DNA from 4 places in the Streptomyces sp. NPDC051987 genome. Region 3 is predicted to be linked to each of the others. Evidence: riboswitches for the same ligand, from Rfam matches in the RefSeq annotation. Region 3 holds a riboswitch; each other region holds the start of a gene.
What was found. Region 3 has a riboswitch for cyclic di-AMP ahead of AB0M11_RS18095 (transglycosylase SLT domain-containing protein). Riboswitches for the same ligand answer to the same signal wherever they lie in the genome.
Positions count from the first base shown of each region.

Region 1: linked by a shared signal. The riboswitch ahead of AB0M11_RS00585 (LysM peptidoglycan-binding domain-containing M23 family metallopeptidase) and the one ahead of AB0M11_RS18095 (transglycosylase SLT domain-containing protein) in region 3 are both predicted to bind cyclic di-AMP.
Region 2: linked by a shared signal. The riboswitch ahead of AB0M11_RS07405 (transglycosylase family protein) and the one ahead of AB0M11_RS18095 (transglycosylase SLT domain-containing protein) in region 3 are both predicted to bind cyclic di-AMP.
Region 4: linked by a shared signal. The riboswitch ahead of AB0M11_RS31810 (M23 family metallopeptidase) and the one ahead of AB0M11_RS18095 (transglycosylase SLT domain-containing protein) in region 3 are both predicted to bind cyclic di-AMP.

Region 1 covers NZ_JBFAXI010000001.1:132,817-137,377, reverse strand. The annotation lists gene AB0M11_RS00590 (alpha-galactosidase) at 1-2,001, shown strand, start outside; cyclic di-AMP (ydaO/yuaA leader) riboswitch at 2,307-2,467, shown strand; gene AB0M11_RS00585 (LysM peptidoglycan-binding domain-containing M23 family metallopeptidase) at 2,472-3,473, shown strand; gene AB0M11_RS00580 (SGNH/GDSL hydrolase family protein) at 3,672-4,457, shown strand; gene AB0M11_RS00575 (TetR family transcriptional regulator C-terminal domain-containing protein) at 4,534-4,561, opposite strand, start outside.
Region 2 covers NZ_JBFAXI010000009.1:1,186-5,746, forward strand. The annotation lists gene eno (phosphopyruvate hydratase) at 1-1,275, opposite strand, end outside; gene AB0M11_RS07405 (transglycosylase family protein) at 1,690-2,370, opposite strand; cyclic di-AMP (ydaO/yuaA leader) riboswitch at 2,375-2,549, opposite strand; gene AB0M11_RS07410 (transglycosylase family protein) at 2,732-3,760, opposite strand; gene AB0M11_RS07415 (cytochrome P450) at 3,887-4,561, opposite strand, start outside.
Region 3 covers NZ_JBFAXI010000029.1:67,641-72,201, forward strand. The annotation lists gene AB0M11_RS18085 (ATP-grasp domain-containing protein) at 1-1,232, shown strand, start outside; gene AB0M11_RS18090 (HAD family hydrolase) at 1,386-2,192, shown strand; gene AB0M11_RS18095 (transglycosylase SLT domain-containing protein) at 2,205-2,696, opposite strand; cyclic di-AMP (ydaO/yuaA leader) riboswitch at 2,702-2,896, opposite strand; gene AB0M11_RS18100 (polyprenyl synthetase family protein) at 3,793-4,561, shown strand, end outside.
Region 4 covers NZ_JBFAXI010000082.1:14,036-18,596, forward strand. The annotation lists gene AB0M11_RS31795 (dihydrofolate reductase family protein) at 1-1,026, shown strand, start outside; partial or broken gene AB0M11_RS31800 (alpha/beta hydrolase) at 1,274-1,420, shown strand; tRNA gene AB0M11_RS31805 (tRNA-Met) at 1,487-1,560, shown strand; cyclic di-AMP (ydaO/yuaA leader) riboswitch at 1,832-1,992, shown strand; gene AB0M11_RS31810 (M23 family metallopeptidase) at 2,000-3,034, shown strand; gene AB0M11_RS31815 (aldo/keto reductase) at 3,170-4,126, shown strand; gene AB0M11_RS31820 (PrsW family intramembrane metalloprotease) at 4,230-4,561, opposite strand, start outside.

The DNA.
Region 1 (4,561 bases), on a different contig from region 3:
ACGGAGGCCGACGAGCTGCTCCACCTGCACTGGGGCGCCAGAATCGAGCTCGCCGACGCCGAGGAGCTCAGCACCCGGGCACTGCCCGGCTACTGGCCCTTCGAGACCCCGCTGGACGGCCGGGAGGAGTATCCCGTCGAGGGCGGTCCCCGCTTCGTCCGCCCGGCGCTGTCCGTGCGCACGGAGGAGCGCCGCGGCACCGAGTGGACCTTCGCGTCGTACGAGGCCGACGCCGACGAACTCCGGTTGCGCTTCACGGACGACGGCATCGTCATCACCCTGCACTACCGGATGCGCGGCGACGTCGTCGAGCGCTGGGTCACCGTCGGCAACGAGGGGCACGCGCCCGTGGAACTGCTGCGCGCCGACCCCGCCACCTGGACCCTGCCCGACCGCGAGGGCTGGCGGCTCTCCCAGCTGCACGGCCGCTGGGCCGCGGAGTCCCGGCTGACCCGCGGCCCGCTCAGCTACGGGGAGAAGGTCATCGGCAGCCGCCGCGGCCACACCGGCCACCAGCACCTGCCCTGGGTCGCCCTGGACACCGATGCCACCGAGGAGCGCGGTGAGGTCTGGGGCTGCGCCCTCGGCTGGTCCGGCTCCTGGCGCATCGCCGTCGCCCAGCTCCCCGACGCGCGCGTGCAGATCACCGGCGGCGCCGGCTACGACGACTCGGGCCTGCTGATGCTGGCCGAGGGGGAGTCGTACACCAGCCCGGTCTTCGCGGGCCTGTGGACCGACGCGGGCTTCGGCGGGGCGAGCCGTGCCTGGCACGCCTACCAGCGGGCGTACATCATCCCGAACGCCGACCAGGACCGGCCGGTGCTGTTCAACTCCTGGGAGGCCACCAACTTCGACATCTCGGAGGACCAGCAGGCCACCCTCGCCCGCCGGGCCGCCGCGATCGGTGTCGAGCTGTTCGTGGTGGACGACGGCTGGTTCGGCGCCCGCACCAGCGACCGCGCCGGCCTCGGCGACTGGACGCCCAACCCCGACCGCTTTCCCAAGGGCCTGGGGCCCCTCGCCGACTACGTGCACGCCCTCGGCATGCAGTTCGGCATCTGGGTCGAGCCCGAAATGGTGAACCCGGACAGCGACCTGTACCGCGCCCATCCCGACTGGGTGCAGTACCAGCAGGGCCGGAAGCGCACCGAGCTCCGCAACCAGCTGGTTCTCAACCTCGCCCGCGAGGACGTCCAGGAGTACCTCTGGGAGCAGCTCGACGCGCTGTTGTCCAGCGCCCCGATCGACTACGTCAAGTGGGACTTCAACCGCTGCTTCACGGACGCGGGCTGGCCCGGCGAGCCCTACCCGCAGCGCCTGTGGGTCGACCACGTGCGCGGGCTGTACGCGCTGCTCGACCGGATCCGCGCGGCTCACCCGAACGTGGCCATCGAGTCCTGCTCGGGCGGCGGCGGGCGGATCGACCTCGGCATCATGAGCCGTACCGACGAGGTGTGGACCTCCGACAACACCGACCCGCTGGACCGGCTCGCCATCCAGCACGGCTTCAGCCAGATTCACCCCGCCCGGGTGATGTCCGCCTGGGTCACCGACAGCCCGAACCACCAGCTCAACGGCCGGGTCAGCAGTCTGCGTTTCCGTTTCGTCAGCTCCATGGCCGGGGCGCTCGGCGTCGGCGGCGACCTGTCGAAGTGGACCGAGGAGGAACTCGCCGAGGCCGGCCACTGGGTGGAGCTCTACAAGGAGATCCGGCCGCTGGTGCAGCGCGGCGACCAGTTCCGGCTGCGGCCGCCGGCCGGCGGGCTCAGCGCCGTGCAGTACACGCTCGGGGACGAGGCCGTCGTCCTCGCCTGGCTCCAGGCCCAGAGCTACGGCGAGCCGGCGCCGGCGCTCCGGTTGCAGAGCCTGGACCCGACGGCGTCCTACGAAAACCGTGACACGGGCGAAGTGCACCGGGGCGCCGTCCTGCTGCACCACGGGCTGCACACCGGGCTCAAGGGCGACCTGGACGCGACGGTCATCCGACTCCGCCGGGTCTGATCTGTCTGCCCGAATTGGAGCATTGGTTGTGACTCGTCATCTAATGAGGAGGGGTGGCATGACGTGCGTGAGGAGCGTCATATTCGTGACTGTCCGTCGCGCGTCATGTGCACGTAATTCCCGTTGTTCTTCGCGGAGATTGGAAAAGCGAAATAGGTCGAATTCACGGAGGGTGACCGGGAATTCCGGCAACGGATCATATGGGGCACGGACCGGCGGAACCGGTTGCTTGTCCGCGTCCGTCCTATTCCCTTACGTTCGCCACACATCCGGGCGGAACGCCGAATCCTGCCGCCGCCCGGAGCCCCACACACTCACCCGTACCCGGCAGGAGCGGGGGACCCACCAGGTACGACGGCCTGTTCCGGTTCCCGGGACGGCCAGGGGTGCAGCCGCGTGGCGACGCGTGGCCGGGCAGCTCCAGCCCGAACCCGACAGCTCACCTCGCAGGCGCCGGAGAGGAACGCGCCATGCCCGCGAAGGGTAAGCACCGACGCCCCACGTCCCCGCGTCTCACCCGCTCGATGGCCGTCGCCGGAACCGGTGGCGCCGCACTGGCGCTGCCGCTCATGGGAGCCACCGGCGCCCACGGGGCCCCCGAACAGGCCGTCTCCGCACAGGCTGTCTCCGCACAGGCCGCACCGTCGCGTCCCGCGATCGAACAGGCCGCGGCGCGAGCGACGGCCGCGAAGGACTCCGCGCACCGCGTCTACACGGTGGTGCCCGGTGACTACCTCTCGAAGATCGCCGAGGAGCAGCATCTCCGCGGCGGCTGGCACCGGCTCTACGCCGACAACCGGCAGGCCGTCGGCGACGACCCCTCGCTGATCCACCCCGGCCTCAGGCTCACGCTCGGCGGCCGGCACGTCGCGGCGCCGGACACCGCGGACTCCGGCTCCCGTGCCGAGCCGCGGCCGGACGAGCGGTCGTCGGCGCGGCCGGACGCGCAGTCGTCCCCCTCACTGTCGTCCACCTCCTCGCCCTCCTTCTCCTCCACGTCCCCGTCCGCGTCCTCGTCCGCGTCTTCGGCCTCGGCATCCGGCGGGTCGGTGACGGCCGTCTCCGGCTTCACCCTCCCGGTGACCGGTGCCTCCGTCGGCACCGGCTACCACGTCGCGGGCGGCATGTGGTCCAGCGGCCACCACACGGGTGTCGACTTCGTCGTCCCGACGGGTACCCCGGTCAAGGCCGTCGGCGCGGGCACGGTGGTCTCGGCGGGCTGGGGCGGCGCCTACGGCAACCAGGTCGTCATCCGGCTCACCGACGGCTACTACGCGCAGTTCGGCCACCTCTCCGCTCTCTCCGTCTCGGTCGGCCAGACCGTGACCGCCGGCCGGCAGGTCGGCCTCTCCGGGGCGACCGGCAACGTCACCGGACCGCACCTCCACTTCGAGATCCGCACCACCCCGGACTACGGCTCGGACGTGGACCCGGTCGCCTACCTCCGCGCGAAGGGCCTCGCCGTCGGCTGACCGGGTGTCTCCTTCTCGCCACGGACAGGCGATCGACACGTCAACACAGCTGATCAGAGCCTTATTCCAGGCTTGGCACAGTATTGGGAAGTGTCTTATCTCACCGCACGTCAACCCCTTATTACGGTCGCGTAGGTCACAACCGAAGGTGAATCATGGTCCGACGTGGCAGACGATTCGAAGAGTGACAAGGCATCAGTGATCGGGTCGTACGTGGCGGTGGGGGACAGCTTCACCGAGGGCGTGGGCGACCCCGGCCCCGACGGGGCGTTCGTCGGCTGGGCGGACCGGTTCGCGGTACTGCTGTCGGACCGGCGGCCCGAGGGCGACTTCGAGTACACCAACCTCGCCGTACGCGGGAAACTGCTCGACCAGATCGTGGCGGACCAGGTGCCGCAGGCCCTGGCACTCGCCCCGGACCTGGTCTCCTTCTGCGCGGGCGGCAACGACATCATCCGCCCCGGCACCGACCCCGACGAGGTGGCCGAGCGGTTCGAGCGCGCCGTGGCCCAGTTGACCGCGGCCGTCGGCACGGTGCTGGTGACCACCGGGTTCGACACCCGGGGCGTGCCCGTCCTCAAGCATCTGCGCGGCAAGATCGCCACGTACAACGGGCATGTCCGGGCCATCGCCGACCGGTACGGCTGTCCCGTCCTGGACCTGTGGTCCCTGAAGTCCGTGCAGGACCGCCGGGCCTGGGACGGCGACCGCCTGCACCTCTCGCCCGAGGGGCACACGCGCGTGGCGCTGCGCGCCGGCCAGGTGCTCGGCGTCGAGGTGCCCGCCGACCCGGACCAGCCGTGGCCGCCGCTGCCGCCCCGCGGCACCCTGGAGGTCCGCCGCGACGACGTGCACTGGGCGCGGGAGTACCTGGTCCCGTGGATCGGGCGCCGGCTGCGCGGCGAGTCGTCCGGCGACCACGTGACGGCCAAGGGAGCGCTCTCCCCGGACGACATCAAGATGCGGATCGCTTCCGTGGCCTGAGGCGGTACGGGCGGGGGAGTGAGCAAGGGGCGGCCTCCCTGCGGGCCGTCCCTTGCTGCCGGCACTGCCACTGCTGCTACTGCTGCTCGCGCAACCCCAGTTCG
Region 2 (4,561 bases), on a different contig from region 3:
GCGGGGGAACGCGGAGCGGCCCGCGTACACCGCCGCGTCGTCGAGGATCTCCTCGATGCGCAGCAGCTGGTTGTACTTGGCGACGCGCTCGGAGCGGGCCGGGGCGCCGGTCTTGATCTGGCCGCAGTTGGTGGCGACGGCCAGGTCGGCGATGGTGACGTCCTCGGTCTCGCCGGAGCGGTGCGACATCATGCACTTGAAGCCGCTGCGCTGGGCCAGCTCGACGGCGTCCAGAGTCTCGGTCAGGGAACCGATCTGGTTCACCTTCACCAGCAGGGCGTTGGCGGTGCCCTCCTCGATGCCCCGGGCCAGGCGCTCCGGGTTGGTGACGAACAGGTCGTCGCCGACGAGCTGGACCTTGTCGCCGAGCTTGTCGGTGATGACCTTCCAGCCGGCCCAGTCGTCCTCGAACAGCGGGTCCTCGATGGAGACCAGCGGGTACGCGGCGACGAGCTCCTCGTAGTACTCGGTCATCTCGGCGGCCGAGCGGGACTTGCCCTCGAACTCGTACTTGCCGTCCTTGTAGAACTCGGACGCGGCGACGTCGAGCGCGAGCGCGATCTGCTCGCCGGGGACGTAACCGGCCTGCTTGATGGCCTCCAGAATGAGGTCCAGCGCGGCGCGGTTGGACTCCAGGTTCGGGGCGAAGCCGCCCTCGTCGCCGAGGCCGGTGGACAGGCCCTTGTTCTTCAGGACCTTCTTGAGGGTGTGGTAGACCTCGGCACCCCAGCGCAGCGCCTCGGAGAAGGACTCCGCGCCGATCGGGGCGATCATGAACTCCTGGATGTCGACATTGGAGTCCGCGTGCGAGCCGCCGTTGAGGATGTTCATCATCGGGACGGGCAGCAGGTGCGCGTTCGGGCCGCCGAGGTAGCGGAACAGCGGCAGGTCGGACGCCTCGGAGGCGGCGTGCGCGACGGCGAGGGAGACGCCGAGGATGGCGTTGGCGCCGAGCGAGCCCTTGTTGTCGGTGGCGTCCAGGTCGAACATGGCCTGGTCGATCAGGCGCTGCTCGGTGGCGTCGTAGCCGACCAGCTCCGGGCCGATCTGCTCGATGACGGCGAGGACGGCCTTCTCGACGCCCTTGCCCAGGTAGCGGTTGGGGTCGCCGTCACGGAGCTCGATGGCCTCGAAGGCGCCGGTGGAGGCGCCGGACGGGACGGCGGCACGACCCGTGCTGCCGTCGTCGAGGCCGACCTCGACCTCGACCGTGGGGTTGCCTCGGGAGTCCAGGATTTCCCGGGCTACGACGACGTCGATGGACGGCACGAGCATCTCCTTCTTGGGATGTGACGCTGGTTGTGCGGGGCGCACGTGGGCCTCGGCGGCCCTTGCTCAGCCTTGCGACTAGAGCCTAACCGTCCCGGGCCCGTCGGCCGGCACGACCGACCGGCCCGTGGACACACAGACGGTACTCATTGTTCACGTGCGGAACAAAGGGGGGGCCGATGAAGAACGGAAGAAGAGCGGACCAAGAAGGGGAACGGCGGGCCGACGGGGCGCCCGGACGGCTCGACGGCGGCAAAGAGAAACCCCGCTCCGGTGCGTACGGGGGGAGACGCACCGGAGCGGGGGGCTGTGGGGACGGGGGTGGTCCTCACGCGGTCTCCACTATGGGGACCACGGTTGTGCGGGAGCTGTGGCCCAGCTGGGCGCCGCCGAGTACGCGCGGCGCTGCGGGCGCGGCCCTTACTTCAGGTGGAGCTGCTGGCCCGGGTAGATGACGTCGGCGTCCTCGACGATGTCCTTGTTCAGCTTGAACAGCGCCTGCCAGCCACCCTTGACCTTGTGCTTCTCGGCGATCGAGCTGAGGGTGTCGCCCTTGACGACCTTGTACTCGCCGTCGCCCTTCTTGACCTTCTTGCCGGTCGGGGTGGTGACCGTCTTCTTGGCGGCCGGGCGCTCGGCGGAGCGGGAGGCGGCCTGGGTGTCGGTCGAGCGGCTGCCGGCGCTGCTGCTCGACGAGCTGGAGCTGCTGGAGCTGCCGCCGACGTAGGCGGCCCCGGACAGGCCCTTGCCGCAGACCGGCCAGGCGCCCTTGCCCTGGGCGGCGAGGACCTTCTCGGCGATCTGGATCTGCTGCGCCTTGGTGGCCTGGTTGGCCTGCGCGGCGTACTGCGTGCCGCCGTACGCGGCCCAGGTGGAGGCGGAGAACTGCAGACCGCCGTAGTAGCCGTTGCCGGTGTTGATGGCCCAGTTGCCACCCGACTCGCACTGGGCGACGGCGTCCCACTCGGAGGCGGTGGCCGCGGAGGCGCTGCCGGACGCCATCAGCGGAGCGGCCACGGCGACGCCGGTGACACCGGCGACGGCGATGGCGCGGACGGCCTTGGACGGACGGCGGTGCTTGCCCTTGCCGGAAAACAGCATGGATCGATCCCCTCACCGACGCCTGCGAGGTGAGCTGTCGGGTTCGGGCCGGTTGAGTTGCCCGGCCGCACACCCGTGTGTCGGTGCGCGGCTTCACCCCGAGCCGGATCGGCAGCCTCGACTGCCGGCCCCGGCACTTACCTTGGGTCCCCCGCTCCTGCCTACGGCGCTTGACGCGACGACTGTTCCCGGACGGCCGCTGGCAGGACTCGGCGTTGCGACAGCCGGGGCTCGTGGTGACGAGCGGCCTCGACCGTAAACAGGGCATCAGGTGAATTTCAAAGATGATCAGGGCTTCTGAGACTCATCCCACACTTTCGCCAAACCGGACATCAGACCCGAAACGGGACGTCAACTCTCGCTACTTTTCGCCCGGTTCGCCGCCGAGTTTCAGGGTCTGACCGGGGGCGATGGCGTTCGGGTCGGCACCGATGTCGGCCTTGTTCACGGCATAGAGCGCACGCCATCCGCCGTCGAGGTCAAGGGAGTCGGCGATGGAGGCGAGGGTGTCGCCCTCGCGGACGGTGTAGGTGTCGTCGTCCCGGGAGGCGTGCCGTCCGGAGGAGGTGGCACTCTGACCGTTCGTCACGTTCTCGTCCGCCGAGCCACCGCGATGCTTGCCACCGCCACTGACGGCACCCGTGTCGACCAGACTCCAAGAACCCCCGGTCTGCCACGAATTGTCCGAGTCGTCGGCCTCGGCCGTGACGGGATCCTCACCCGCCTTCGCGGTCCCGGAGTCGGAGCTGGAGCCGGAGTTCGAGCTGGAGGAATCCGACTTGTCGGTCTTGGCGGATTTGCTGGGGGTATCCGCCGTGGCGTCACCGCCCGCGCTCGCGCTCGGGGAGGGGGCTCCGGAGTCACTCCCGGAGACCGTGGCGCCCGGGGAGGAGCCGGAACCGGAGCCGGCGGAGGACGACGCGTCCGACAGCCCGGAGGACGAGTCCGACGAGTCGGAGGAAGCAGACGAATCACTCGACCCGCCGAGCCCCGTGTCCACGTTCACCGAGGCGTCGTCGGAGGAGAGCCCGGCGAGCAGGGCGCAGGTCCGCCAGGGCTTGGTGCCCTGGTCGGCGAGTATCTTCTCGGCGACCGAGATCTGCTGCGAACGGCTCGCCTGGTCCGGCGTCGCGGCGTACTCCGTCCCCCCGTACTTGTCCCAGTCGTCCAGGGAGATCTGGAGGCCGCCGTAGTAGCCGTTGCCGCTGTCGGCACTCCAGGAGCCGCCACTTTCGCACTCGGCCACCTGGTCCCAGGTGGAGCCGTCGGCCGCGTGGGCGCTCACCGCGCCGAGGAGCGGGATGGCGATGGCGGAGCCGGTCACCCCGGCCGCGACGAGGAGGGCCGGAGCCTGACGGGGGCGACGGTGACGACCGTTCCCGGAGAGCATGCGGAAACCTTTCGAGCGACAGCGGTGACCAGCGCGGCGGGTCCCGCAGGGGCGCCGCGCTGATGAGTGAACGTATCGACAGACGATCACTTGTCACAAGTTAATGCCGCGTAGATCACGTGAAGATCACAGAGTTGAGCGCTGATCACCTTTTGCCGAGGTGGGCCGGTACGGGCTCGGCGTGAACTCCACGGGGAGGGTGCGCAGTCCGCGCATGATGAGCCCGCCGCGCCACCGCAACTCGCTCTCGTCCACGGCGAGTCGCAGATCGGGGAGGCGGGTGAGCAGGCCGGCGAGCGCGGTCTGGCCCTCCAGGCGGGCGAGCGGGGCGCCCAGGCAGTAGTGGATGCCGTGGCCGTACCCGAGGTGCTGGTTGTCGCGCCGTGCGAGGTCGAGGGTGTCCGGCTCGGCGAACCGCTCCGGGTCCCGGTCCGCCGCGGCCAGGACGACCAGAACCGGGTCGCCGGACGCGATGCGCCGGCCGCCGATGGTGACGGGCTCGGTGGCGAACCGCCAGGTGGCCAGCTCCACCGGCCCGTCGTAGCGCAGCAGCTCCTCGACACCTGTCTCCAGCAGGCCGCGCTCGCCGGCTGCGAGGGAGTCCTGCAGCCGGACGCGCTGCTCGGGGTAGGTGAGCAGGGCGTACGTCCCGTTTCCGATCAGGTTGACGGTCGTCTCGAAACCCGCGAACAGCAGGATGAAGGCCATGGCCGCGGCCTCGTTCTCGGTGAGGTGCTCGCCGTGGTCCGAGGCCCGGATGAGCCCGGAGATGAGGTCCTCGCCGGGAGCGGCCTCGGCGGA
Region 3 (4,561 bases):
CGGACCGCGACGTACCGGGCCTGATCGTCAAGTTCGGCGACTATCCGCTGCACCACGGCGGGGTCGGCGCGATTCGCAGTCTGGGCCGCCTGGGCGTTCCCATGTACGCGATAACGGAGGACGCGTACACACCGGCGGCCTCGTCCCGCTATCTCAAGCGGGCGTTCGTGTGGCCGACGACAGGCGCCGAGGAACCGGATCATCTCGTCGAGGGACTGCTGCGCATCGGCCGCCGTATCGGCCGGCCGGCCGTGCTGATCCCCACCGACGAGGAGGCCGCCGTCCTGATCGCCGAGCACCAGGACGCACTCGGTGACCGCTTCCTCTTCCCGCGCGTGGACGCGGAACTGCCGCGCCGCCTGGCGAGCAAGCAGGGCCTGCACGAGCTGTGCGTGGAGCACGGCATCCCGAGCCCGGCGGCCGCCTTCCCGGACTCCTACGACGAGATCGTCGAGTTCGCGGAGAAGGCCCGCTTCCCGATCGTGGCCAAGAACCGCGAGGCGTTCGTCCGGCGAAAGCAGCCCGCCGTCAACGGGACGACGCGGATCGCCACCCGTGAGGGGCTGCTCACCCTGGCCCGTGACTGGGGCACTCATCCGGGTGTCATCCTCCAGGAGTACCTCCCGAGGGAGGAGGCCGAGGACTGGATCGTGCACGGCTACTTCGACGCCGACTCCCATCCGCGCGCCCTGTTCACCGGCGTCAAGGTCCGCTCCTGGCCGCCGCACGCCGGCATGACCGCGAACGCCTGCGTCGTCGACAACCCGGAACTCGCCGACCTCGCCGCGCGTTTCATCAAGCAGATCGGCTTCACCGGCATCATCGACCTCGACCTGCGCTTCGACCGGCGCGACGGGCAGTACAAGCTGCTCGACTTCAACCCGCGCATGGGCGCCCAGTTCCGGCTCTTCGAGAGCGAGTCGGGGGTGGACGTCGTCCGCGCCATGCACCTGGACCTGACCGGCCGCCGGGTTCCGGAGGGGGAACAGCGCGCCGGACACCAGTTCGTCGTGGAGAACATCGACCTGCCCGCCCTCCTCGCCTACCGCCGCAGCGGCTACACGACACCGCACGCACCGAAGCGGCCGAGCGGGACCGAGCTGGCCTGGCTGGCGGGTGACGACCCGATGCCGTTCGCCACGATGCTCGCCCGCTTCGTGCGTCCGGGCGCGAAGCACCTCTATCAGCTGTGGCGCACCAGCCGCCGCGGCTCCGGCACCTCCACGACGTAGCCACCGCGTCACCTGGAAGGGGAACCGTGCGACCACCGCGCCGGCGAGGTGACGCCCGCCACTGACCACGGCCCCATCACCCCGGTGACGGGCGCCAGTTGAGGCCGAAACGCACGGTGAGTCCCAGAGGCGTGCTGTCCGTATTCTCTGATCATGGTCGCACCCTCCCCGTACTCACTGATCGCCACCGACCTGGACGGCACGCTGCTGCGCGGCGACGACACCCTCTCGGAACGGTCTCTCGCCGCACTCGCGCGGGCCGGCCGGGCCGGTGCCCGCCACCTCGTGGTGACCGGCCGCCCCGCGCCGAGAGTGCGTCCGCTCCTCGACGACCTCGGCTGCACGGGACTCGCGGTCTGCGGCCAGGGCGCACAGGTGTACGACGCCGGCGCGGACCGGCTGCTGTGGTCGGTCACCCTGGACCGGGAGCTGGCGGAGACCGCGCTCGGCAAGATCGAGGCCGAGGTCGGTCAGGTGTACGCGGCGGTCGACCAGGACGGCGTCGACGGGCTCACGCTCATCGAGCCGGGCTATCTGATGCCGCACCCCACGCTGCCCGCGCTGCGGGTCTCCCGGCGCGAGGACCTGTGGTGCACGCCCATCAGCAAGGTGCTGCTGCGCCACCACACCCTGTCCGACGACGAACTGGCGGCCACCGCCCGCTCGGTGGTCGGGTCGCTGGCGACGGTCACCATGTCGGGGCCGGGCACCGTCGAACTCCAGCCGTGCGGGGTGACGAAGGCGACCGGGCTCGCGCTGGCCGCGGACCATCTCGGGCTGAGCTCCGGGCACGCCATCGCGTTCGGTGACATGCCCAACGACATTCCGATGTTCGAGTGGGCCGCCCACGGGGTGGCGATGGCCAACGCCCATCCGGAACTGAAAGCGCTGGCCGACGAGATCACCACGTCGAACGAGGACGACGGCATCGCCGTCGTCCTCGAAAGACTCTTCGACTGATCGGTGTGTCGGTCAGTACGCGCCGTGGACGTTGTCGATCGAGCCGTACCGTGCGGCGGCGTAGTTGCAGGCCGCGGTGATGTTCGCGACCGGGTCGTAGATGTCGAACGACGTGCCGGCCACGTGGTAGGTGCTGAACGTCGGGTCGATCACCTGGAGCAGGCCCTTGGAGGGGATGCCGGCGCGGGCGTTGGAGTCCCAGAGGTTGATGGCCCGCGGGTTGCCGGAGGACTCCCGCATCACGTTGCGGTAGATGCCGTTGTAGGTACCCGGGATGTGCTTCTCCGACATGATCGCGAGGGACTCGCGGATCCAGCCGTCGAGGTTGTTCGGGTACCCGGCCAGGGTCTTCGAAGCCGTCGGGGTGGACGAGCCGGCGGCGGCGGAGGCGGCGGTCGCCCCGATGAGGGGGAGGGCGAGGACGGCGGCGCCGGTGCAGGCGACGACGAGCGCGCGGGTGATGCGGTTGCGGCGGGGGCGGTGGTGCTGAACGGCAGCAGGCATGGCGAAGTTCCTCTCCGTCGCCTGCGAGGTGAGCTGTCGGGTTCGGGCCCGGGGAGTGCCCGGCCGCACCGTCCGAAGACGATGCGACTTCACCCCTAGCCGTTCCGGAACGACGTCCGTGATGACGTCGGTCGCCCGGTCCGGCGACTTACCTGGTTCCCCCGCTCCTGCCGTGCGAATGGACTCGTCGATGGGTCACGACGGGCGGCGGCAGGATTCGGCGTCCGCCCGGCGAGCGGGAACGTATGCGAGAGCACATCTCGGGAACAAGTAGTCGATTCGCACAAACACTGATTGACCTCATGATGTGGCGTTTGTGACGCTTGATCCTTTGCGGTCGCCAACCCTCAACTGGCTTACAGGGAAGGGAAGGAAGGGTCGCCTCACCTGCCCTTGGGTGTCCCAGGTCACGTGACCTACTTCACGAAATCGCAATAATCGCAAAACGGACAAGAGGGATTCGTTGAATCCGTCTTTTTCCCGGTTCGATGGGAAAGCTTCCGGCCCGCATTCGCGCGAATCGCCCCTTCTGGGCGACGGGGCGATCGGTCGGGTCCGCCGTGGTCCCCCTCGCTCGATCGGGTGCCTCGGGGAAGGTGATTGACGCGTTCGGGTGTCGGGAGTGATCGTGAACGGCGAGGGGGCGGGTCGCGTCGCCGAGTGCTCGCGTGACGCTCGTCACGTCGAGAGGGGGTGGAGGGGGTGCGACCGGGAAGGTGATGCCGGCCGGGAGAGGGGAGGCCGTTTCCGGGCAGTAGTCAGTCGGGAGGCTCGCCGCCGTACGGGCCGCCCTTGGACGGACCGCCCTCGGGCGGTCTCCGGTCGCGTCCCTCGGTCCGGACCCGGTGTCGGCCGTGCGGGACACGGCCTGCGTCACGGTTCGGGACAACTGCCCGCACTTGCTGTTAAGTCAGTGGATGTCGGGTCGTATCGTCCGATCAAAAACATAACGGTCGTGATCCGATAGCGCCCGGGGTGTAACCGTGGGCGCTATCGGTGATCGAAACCTGACCGGATACGCTGACTTGAGTGATGGCAGCGACCTATCGACAAACCGCGTAATCGCCAGTAGACACCAGCAGACAGGAGACCCCTCGTGACCGTCGTCGGGCCGTTCGGGCTGAGCGTGCGGGACCAGGCTCTGGAAGCCGATGTCCAGGCCGGATTGACGGCTGTCGAGGAAGGCTTGCTAGAAGCCACCAAGAGCGAGGTCCCGTTCATCACGGAGGCCGCACAGCATCTCGTGCGGGCCGGCGGGAAGCGGTTCCGCCCGCTGCTGGTGATGCTCGCCGCGCAGTTCGGCGACCCGTACGCGCCCGGTGTCGTGCCGTCGGCCGTCGTCGTCGAGCTCACCCATCTGGCCACGCTCTACCACGACGACGTCATGGACGAGGCCTCCGTGCGACGCGGCGTCGCCAGCGCCAACACCCGCTGGGGCAATTCGCTCGCCGTGCTCACCGGCGACTTCCTCTTCGCCCGCGCCTCCCAGATCCTCGCCGATCTCGGTCCCGAGGCGGTCCGGGTCCAGGCCCTCGCGTTCGAGCGGCTGGTGACCGGCCAGATCCTGGAGACGGCGGGACCGTCGGACGGCCGTGACCCGGTCGAGCACTACCTGGACGTGCTCGGCGGCAAGACCGGCTCGCTGGTCGCCGTCTCCTGCCGCTTCGGCGCGATGCTGTCCGGCGCCGACGAGACGGTCGTCGACGTCCTCACCCAGTACGGCGAACGGCTCGGTGTCGCCTTCCAGCTCGCCGACGACGTCCTGGACATCGCCTCCGACTCGCAGGAGTCCGGGAAGACCCCCGGGACCGACCTCCGCGAGGGCGTGCCCACGCTTCCGGTGCTGCGGCTGCGGGAACGCGCGG
Region 4 (4,561 bases), on a different contig from region 3:
GACTTCGACCGCGTCGACGAGGTGCGGGCGTCCGTCGACGCGATCCTGGTCGGCGCCGGCACCATCCGCGCGGACAACCCGCGGCTTCTGGTCAACGACCCGGATCGGCGCGCGGCCCGGCTGGCGGCGGGCAGGCCGGAGTACCCCCTCAAGGTCACGGTCACCGCGACCGGAGAACTGGACCCGGAGGCGAAGTTCTGGCACACGGGCGGCGCGAAGGCCGTCTACACGACGGACGAGGGCGCGGAGCGGGCCCGGGTCGCGGCGGACGTCGTGTCCCTGGGCCCGGAGCTCGACTGGCGGCGCCTCCTGGAGCACCTGCACGACGTGCGGGGCGTCCGGCGCCTGATGGTCGAGGGCGGCGGCACGGTCCACACCCAGCTCCTCCAGCAGGGCCTGGCCGACGAGCTCCAGCTGGTGCTGGCCCCGCTCTTCGTCGGCGATCCGAAGGCCCCGCGCCTGTTCGGGCCGGGCGGCTACCAGGCCGGGCGGCTGCGGCTCCTGGAGACCCGCCGTATCGAGGACGTCGTCCTGACCCGGTACGAGCCCACGGCCCCGGGCACGGGCGCGGTGCCGTCCGCCGCCGACCGCCACTGGCTGCGGCTCGCCTGCGAACTGGCGGCCGACTGCCCGCCCTCCCCGACCGCGTTCAGCGTCGGCGCGGTGGTGGTCGCGTCCGACGGCACGGAACTGGCCCGCGGCCACTCCCGGGAGGCCGGCGATCCCGTGGTCCACGCGGAGGAGGCGGCCCTGGCCAAGATCCCCCCGGCCGACCCCCGCCTGCCCGGCGCCACGGTCTACACCAGCCTCGAACCCTGCACCCGCCGCGCCTCCCGTCCGCACCCCTGCGCCGAGCTGATCCTGCGGGCCGGGGTACGGCGGGTGGTGACCGCCTGGCGCGAGCCGGACACGTTCGTGACGGCGGCCGACGGGACGGGGGCGTTGCGCGAGGCGGGGGTGTCGGTGCTGGTCCTGGAGGAGTACGAGACGCCGGCGAAGGCACCGAACGGGCATCTTCTCGGGTGAGGGGGAGACCGAGGGGGGAGATCGAGGAGGGGCGGGCCGCGGTGCTTTTGCGGGTGCGGGTGCCTGGGGGTGCTCGCACAGTTCCTCCCCCAGCCTTCGGCCGGGGGGACCCAGCACCCCTTCGGGGCACGTTGCGGCAGCGCCCCTTCAGGGGCGCGGGGAACTGCGCGACAAGCCCCCACCGGCCCGCGGCCAGGTACCGCGCCACCGGGCCCAGGGTCAGCATTCCGCTGGCGGCGCCGGCGTGTGGGGCGCGCAGCTCGGCTACGACGCTCCCGGGGTGTGGAAGGCCTGGGCGCCGGACCTGGACCACCAGCTGACCCGCGCCGGGCATTGCATGGCCGAAGAGGCACCCGACGAGATCGCGGCCACGATCGGGGGCCTGCCGGCCCGGAACCTGCACCGCTTGTTTAACCCGTGCGACTCCCGGTCTTCGGATGGCGTATGCTGGTGTCACCGACGCGGGGTGGAGCAGCTCGGTAGCTCGCTGGGCTCATAACCCAGAGGTCGCAGGTTCAAATCCTGTCCCCGCTACTGAAGCCCAGGGCCGGAATCCGATGCATGCATCGGATTCCGGCCCTGAGTCGTATCCAGCGCTCCGTGGACGTGGTCACCACCGATACCTGTGGGACTCCTGAGCCGAGCCGCGCGCCTCGTCGACTCGACCGTTTTTGACCGGTCATGGCAGGTAAGTCCAGGCTTTGAAAGCTTAATGATCAAGGCCAACAGCTTGGAAACTGATAGCCGGGTCTATTAACGTTCGATAACGCAGCGCGGTCGTCCCAGCCGTCACCCGAGACGGCTCCGTGCGCACGCGCCGAATCCCGCAAGGGAACCGGGGAACCACCACCTTGGGGTGAATCGCACGTCTACCGCCGGGTACGAAACGGCAGGTATACGCGCGTAGGAGACCTTCCTGCTCCGAACCCGTCAGCTAACCCGGTAGGCGGCGGAAGGAAAGGAGTGCGCCCGCGTGGCGTCCAACCCGCCTGCTCCCACAGCCCCGTTCGTGCCCAGCCAGCGCCGACCCGACACCTTCGGCTACGGCGGCTACCGCTCCGACGAGGGCCCCTTCGAGGAGTGGAACCCCACCGAGGAGTCCCTCGCCGCGGTCCGCGGCCGGCACCGGGTCACCAAGCAGAAGGGCGGCGGCCTCGCCCGCAGCTCCACGGTTCTCGGCGTCGGCGTCATCGCTGCCGTCGGCGCGGGCGGCATGGCCAGCGCGAACACCGGCAAGCCGCCGGTCTCCATCTCCCTGTCCGACCTGCCCTCCTCCGTCAGCTCCCTGCTGGGCGAGGACAGCGGTCACCAGGCCGTCCAGACCGCCCTCAGCAGCGTCACCACGGCGGCCGCCACCGACGCGGACTCCTCCGCGGACGCCGGTGAAGCGCTGCGCAGCCGGATCATCGCCCAGGCCGCGCAGCAGCAGAGCCAGCTCGACACCAAGGCCGGCGCCAAGGCCGCCGCCGCCGCCGACAAGGCGCTCGCCGCCGCCGAGGCCAAGGCGGAGAAGGCGGCCGCAGCGAAGGCCGCCGACGCCAAGGAGAAGGCCGAGGCGTCCGCGAAGCAGAAGGCCGAGCAGGCCCACCTCGCCGAGCTGGCCAAGCAGTACACGCTGCCGGTCGTCTCGTACACGCTCACCGGCACCTTCGGCCAGGCCGGCTCCATGTGGTCCTCCGGCTACCACACCGGCCTCGACTTCGCCGCGCCCACCGGCACGCTGATCAAGGCCGTGCACAGCGGCACGGTCACCGAGGCGGGCTGGGCCGGGGCCTACGGCTACCGCACGATCATCACCCTCGACGACGGCACCGAGCTGTGGTTCTGCCACCAGTCCTCGATCGGCGTGAAGGTCGGCCAGAAGGTCGCCACCGGCGACGTCATCGGCCGCGTCGGCGCCACCGGCAACGTGACCGGCCCCCACCTCCACCTGGAGGTCCACCCGAACGGACAGGCCACCGCCATCGACCCGATGGCCTGGCTGCGCGGCAAGGGCCTCAACCCCTGACCCGGACGGGCCGCGAGACCTTTACAAGACCCGACACCTCTACAAGACCCGACGCCTTTGCAAGAACCGACGCCTTTACAAGAACTTCGTGTTGCGCCGGGATGGGGCGTGCGGGGACGCGTGTTGAAGTGGGGCATGACTGGTTCTTCCGCATCCCTCCGCAAGCTCGGCGCCTCCGACCTGGAGGTCTTCCCGCTCGCCCTCGGCGGTAACGTCTTCGGCTGGACCGCCGACGAGGCCGCCTCGTTCGCCGTGCTCGACGCTTACACCGCCGCGGGCGGCAACTTCGTCGACACCGCCGACTCGTACTCGGCGTGGATCGAGGGCAACAAGGGCGGCGAGTCCGAGACGATCATCGGCAAGTGGCTCAAGGCGCGCGGCAACCGCGACGACGTCGTCATCGCGACCAAGGTCAGCCAGCACCCCGAGTACCCGGGCCTGTCCGCCGCCAACATCAAGGCCGCCGCCGACGCGTCCCTGCGCCGTCTGGGCACCGACCGCGTCGACCTGTACTACACGCACTTCGACCAGCCCGAGGTCCCGGTCGAGGAGATCATCGGCGCGCTGGACGAGCTGGTGCGGGCGGGCAAGGTCCGGCACATCGCCGCGTCCAACATCACGCCGGAGCGGCTCCAGGAGTCCCTGGACTTCTCCGACCGCGAGGGCCTCGCCCGCTACGTCGCCCTCCAGCCCCACTACAACCTGGTCTCCCGCGACACCTACGAGGGCCCGCTGCAGGACCTGGCCTCCCGCACCGGCCTCGCGGCCGTCCCCTACTTCGCCCTGGCGTCCGGCTTCCTCACCGGCAAGTACCGGCCCGGCACGACGGTCGACAGCGCGCGAGCGGGCCGGGTCGCCCAGTACGCCGAGTCGGAGCGCGGCCAGAAGGTCCTGGCGGCCCTCGACGAGGTCGCCGCGGCCCACGAGGCCCCGATCCCCACGGTCGCCCTGGCCTGGCTGGCGGCCCAGCCCACCGTCACGGCCCCGATCGCCTCGGCCCGCACCCTCGACCAACTCCCGCCGCTGCTGGGCGTGGCAGAGCTGACCTTGACGGACGAGGACCTCAACAAGCTGACGACAGCCTCCGCCTGACGGCCCGCGCCCGGCGGCCGCCGGCGACTTCTCCTGCGCCGCGACACCGCTCAGCCACCACGGCGCGTCCCGGCGGTGCCGTACCCTCCGCGGCCTCGGAGCGCTAGCTCCGGTACGGGTTGTACGACGGGTACGGCACCGCCGCCCCCTGCCACCCCGGGACGGGCGCCCCGTAAGGCGACGGCACGTGAGCGGCGTACCCCGGCCAGCCGCCCGGCGCGGCCGTCCGGGCCGCGTACTCCAGGGCCGGCCGCACCAGCTCCCGTCGGCCCCACAGCTCCGCCAGCAGCTCCCGCTCCCGGACCACGAAGTCGGCCCCCGCCCGCCCCCGCTGCCCCCGGCGCCGCAGCAGCGCCAGCGTCGTCGCGTACCCCTCGTACTCGGCGACCGACCTCCCCGCCGCCTTCCCGAAGTGGTACGAGGCGTACTCCCGGG